2 regions of the Fictibacillus sp. B-59209 genome follow, and region 1 is predicted to be linked to the other one. Evidence: predicted binding sites of a transcription regulator. Region 1 holds the regulator's gene; the other holds the start of a gene.
What was found. The regulator Rex, encoded in region 1, represses fermentation and respiration genes when NADH is low (regulators of the CRP and FNR family bind a similar motif). The targets are predictions, from matches to a motif close to TTGTGAAATATTTCACAA.
Positions count from the first base shown of each region.

Region 2: the regulator Rex is predicted to act here: its motif matches at 1,471-1,488, upstream of P4361_RS01835 (ubiquinol oxidase subunit II).

Region 1 covers NZ_JARMMC010000011.1:9,893-12,289, forward strand. The annotation lists gene P4361_RS07975 (ABC-F family ATP-binding cassette domain-containing protein) at 1-18, opposite strand, end outside; gene moaC (cyclic pyranopterin monophosphate synthase MoaC) at 249-737, shown strand; gene P4361_RS07985 (redox-sensing transcriptional repressor Rex) at 787-1,434, shown strand; gene P4361_RS07990 (twin-arginine translocase TatA/TatE family subunit) at 1,468-1,659, shown strand; gene tatC (twin-arginine translocase subunit TatC) at 1,677-2,397, shown strand, end outside.
Region 2 covers NZ_JARMMC010000003.1:155,204-157,600, reverse strand. The annotation lists gene qoxB (cytochrome aa3 quinol oxidase subunit I) at 1-433, opposite strand, end outside; gene P4361_RS01835 (ubiquinol oxidase subunit II) at 461-1,372, opposite strand; gene P4361_RS01830 (cupin domain-containing protein) at 1,631-2,227, shown strand; gene arsC (arsenate reductase (thioredoxin)) at 2,272-2,397, opposite strand, start outside.

The sequences.
Region 1 (2,397 bases):
CACTTGCAAAATAATCAATGTATAGTCACCTCAAATTCCTATCGACGAATAACAAGGTTCACAGACTGAATGCGATATGAGATGCTGCTCGATTAGCCTGTATTGCTGAATTCTGTCTACTCTTAGTGTAGCTTACATAAGCGAAGCGGAGCAACTAATCAATGTTCAACATTTCGTTAGAATTAAAGTGCAAATCATCCGCCATAGATTTCAAAGATAGTGTATATTCTAGGAAGAAGGAGAAGGTTATGGAATCTTTTACGCATTTTAACGAACAAGGAAGAGCGAAAATGGTAGACATCTCCGAAAAGGATGCGACGGTCCGTACAGCTGCAGCCAGAAGCTCAATCGCTGTTAACAAGGAAATCTACACAAAAATATCAGAAGGCTCGTTTCGTAAAGGCGATGTCCTTGCCGTTGCGCAGGTCGCAGGCATTATGGCAGCGAAAAAAACATCCGACTGGATTCCAATGTGCCATCCTCTGTCCCTGACGGGTGTAGATATTACGTTTCAATGGGAAGAAGAAAATAAAGAACAGTACAGGCTGCATATTGAAGCAGCCGTGAAAACAAAAGGCAATACCGGTGTTGAAATGGAAGCTTTGACTGCAGCAAGTGCCGCAGCGTTAACCGTTTATGACATGTGCAAGGCCGTGGATAAGGGAATGATCATTGGACCAACCTTTTTGCAGAGCAAAACCGGCGGAAAAAACGGGGATTTTCAACGTACCACTTAAAAAATATGGTAAACTGTAGATAAGCTTTCTGATAGTGGAGGGCTCTAATATGAATCAGGAACAGATAAAAATACCGCAGGCAACTGCCAAGAGGCTTCCGCTTTATTACCGTTTTCTAAAAAACCTTTCCATTTCAGGAAAGCAGCGGGTATCTTCTGCAGAGCTTAGCGAAGCAGTAAAAGTAGACTCAGCAACGATCAGAAGGGATTTTTCCTACTTCGGTGCTCTCGGGAAAAAGGGTTACGGCTACAACGTAAACTATCTTTTATCTTTTTTCCGGAAAACGCTTAACCAGGATGAAGTAACAAATGTTGCTTTGATTGGCGTTGGAAATTTAGGGACCGCTTTCTTGCACTATAACTTTATAAAAAACAATAATACAGTCATCCAGGTCGCTTTTGACGTGGATCCGGCCAAGGTAGGAAAAGAAGTAGCTGGAGTTCCGATCCATTCCATCGACAACATAGTAGCGGAGCTTCAGGAAAGTGATGTAGAAGTCGCCATCCTGACCGTTCCAGTGGGCTCTGCCCAGTTTATTGCCGACCAGCTCGTTCGGGCTGGGATCAAAGGCATCTTGAACTTTACACCTGCGCGCCTGACACTGCCGGCCGAGATCAGGGTGCATCATATTGATTTAGCAGTGGAATTGCAGTCTTTGATTTATTTTATGAAACATTACCCATCAGTTGATTTATAGATTTTCCATTTTGCAGTAAAGGAGGTGTCTGGAATGATTGGAGCAGGTAGTGCAGTGTTTATCGCCGCGGCCGCATTAGTCGTATTTGGACCGAAAAAGCTTCCGGAACTTGGACGGGCAGCAGGAAAAACGTTAAGAGAATTTAAAAATGCGACACAGGGACTCATGGATGATCATGATAACGACAAGAAAGAAAAAGAGTCTCTCCAAAACGAACAGAAGTAGCAGTTAGGATGAACAAAATGACAGATAAAAACATGCCGGTCTACGACCATTTGGGTGAATTGAGAAACCGTATCGTCATTACGGCCGTTTTCTTTTTTCTCTTTATGGTTGTGGGTCTCTTTTTTGCCAAGCCCGTCATTGTTTATTTGCAAAGTGACAATGTAGCAAAAGACATCCAGATGAACGCGTTTAATCTTACCGATCCTCTGAAGGTATATATAGATTTTGCTTTTATTATTGCGCTTTTGCTATCCCTGCCGGTGGCGCTCTATCAAATATGGGCTTTTATCAGCCCCGGTCTTTTTGAAAATGAAAGAAAAGTAACACTCTCTTACATTCCGATTTCCTTTCTGCTGTTTGCAGCCGGACTGAGCTTCGGCTACTTCATTCTGTTTCCGCTCGTCGTTCATTTCATGTCGAACATTGCGAATTCGCTGAATGTCGAAGGGGAATATGGGATTAACGAGTATTTTTCATTTTTGTTCAGTTTAATACTGCCGTTTGGTTTGTTGTTTCAGTTTCCGGTCCTTGTCATGTTCTTAACAAGGCTTGGGCTTGTTACTCCTCATTTTTTACGAAAGATCAGGAGATTCGCTTATTTTGGAATTATCGTTGTGGCAGGTCTGATCAGTCCTCCAGAACTGATTTCACACTTGACCATCACCGTTCCGCTCATCATTCTGTATGAGATCAGTATTTTAATTTCGGCCAATGCCTATAAAAAGCGGCTGAAGGCAG
Region 2 (2,397 bases), on a different contig from region 1:
ACAGCCAGAAGCTCAGCGCGTTCAAGAACGGATACGCGACATCGCGCGCTCCGAGCTGCAGCGGCACCACAATGTTAAACAGTGCAAACATAAAGGGCATCGCCATAAACAAAATCATGATTGTGCCGTGCGTCGTAAAAATCTCATTGTAATGCTGTGAATCCAAAAAGTGTGAATTCGGGAACGCCAGCTGCATTCTCATGAGCAGTGCGTCAACTCCTCCCCTGAACAGCATGAGGAGGGAGGATACCAAATACATAATTCCGATTTTTTTATGATCAACGGTTGTGAGCCACTCGCGCCACAGCCAGCCCCATTTTTTGAAAAACGTAAGAAAAACCAAAATACCAAGAAGCGTGATCACAATGGCAACATCCGCGCCATAAATCAGCGGATCGCCGGTTACAAAAAATCCTTTCGCCTTGTCTGCCATCTGTTTTTCCCCCTTTCTTCTTTTCTATTATTTATCGTGGTCCATCATCGACATGTCATGTCCCCCGTGCTTCATCTCAGGCTTCATATATTTGCCGCCGTTGCGGTCGATCGTGTTATGAAACAAGGATTCAGGATACGAAGAAAATGATTGTTTCTCTGCCAGTCCTTTTTTCGTCAGCAGATCATATCTCTCCTGAGTTAGCGCCGGAGCTGATTTTTTAATTTGTTGTGCCCATTGGTTAAATTCAGCCTGCGGCTTGGCAACCACCTTAAATTTCATATGTGCAAAACCTTTTCCGGTAAAGTTGGCACCAGATCCGAAGTACGTTCCCGTCTTGTCTGCCTGCAGCCAGAGCCTCATCGCCATTCCCGGCATCGTATATTCTTGTCCGCCAAGCTCCGGAACCCAGAACGAGTTCATCATCGAATCCGATGTTAATTGGAATTGAACTGGAACGCCGGCCGGAATTTCCGCATAGTTGACGGTCGCAATTTTTTGATCGGGATACTGAAACAGCCACTTCCAATCGAGTGAGGTGACCTGAATGGTAATCGGTTTTACATCTGTCACCGGCGGTTTGACAAGAGAATACGTTGTTTTGGCAGTGTAAACGCCTAAAATACAAATAATGATGACCGGAATTCCCCACCACACGATCTCCAATATTTTGCTGTCATTCCACTCTGGCGTATACGGTGCTTTATTGCCCGGTTTGTCACGGTACCTGTATACGATATAAAAAAGCAAAACTAAAACCGGTATCACCACAGCGGCACATAAAACCGCAGACAATACAATTAAGTCAAACTCCTTTTGCGCGACAGGCCCGGACGGATTAAAGACGAGATACCGCCGGTCGCATCCTGTTAGAAGTGCTAACAGGGTGATGCCCAGAGCAGAAACCTTCCAAAGATAGCCGGACGTATGTTTCTTCATGTGTGACCTCTCCTTTCATAACCTGAAACAATGTTTCTATCTTCCTGACGGAGTGAAATAAGTACTATTTCATGCTATAACGGAGGGGCTTTTCTCATATGTGATATAAATCACACTTTCATAAAAATAAGGCCTGTTCTGCTTCTTTTGTCACAAAGTGGACAAATAAGGCCGCAGCAGGAAAAAATACTGTCACGCCATCTGGGCACCTGCATAGGGTATGGTAGTGACCATCTGCCAAAAGAAAGAGGGTAAACTATGGTGCAAAACCTGGATTACACATCACCAGCCACTCAATACACCGCCGATGTCAGCAGCAACGTGTTCACCAAAGACCGCGAGAATTATATAAATGTTTTGGGGATCCAGCAGTTAAACACGTTGGACAATGTTTCCTTATTGGATATTTTCTTGAGCACCAATAACGTCGTCGAACCTCATTATCACCAAAATGCCGCAGAGCTTGTGTACTGCATTTCCGGTTCTGCTGTTGTTTCCATCTTCAATCCGTTTACGAAACAGTTCCATCACTATCCGATCGGACCCCGGCAGGTTGCTAACGTTCCTCAAGGCTGGTGGCATTATGAAGTGGCTGCCTCTGACCAAACCCACCTGCTGGCTATATTCAACTCACCGACCCCGGATGTCATCCTGGGTTCCGATCTTTTAAAATTCACCCCGTCCAACATCATGGCTCACACATATTGCATGAATGAAAAACAATGGATCCAAACGGTCGCACCCGTCCAGTCCACCACGTTTATCGGGCCGCCGAAAAACTGCAGTGGAGAACAACGCCAAGATCAGTATTATCCAAGCCATTATCCTCAGACTTTCTATCATCCGCCATATTAAAACGGCAAAAAAAAAGGCTTACCTCGACGGGTAAGCCTTGCTTGTTATTTTTCTGTTTTCGCGAACGTTGCGATACGTTCTCCGATTTCATCACGGACGCGCTGGAACACCTTCCATTTTTCTTCTTCTGTTCCTTCCGCTTTCGCCGGATCATCAAATCCCCAGTGATC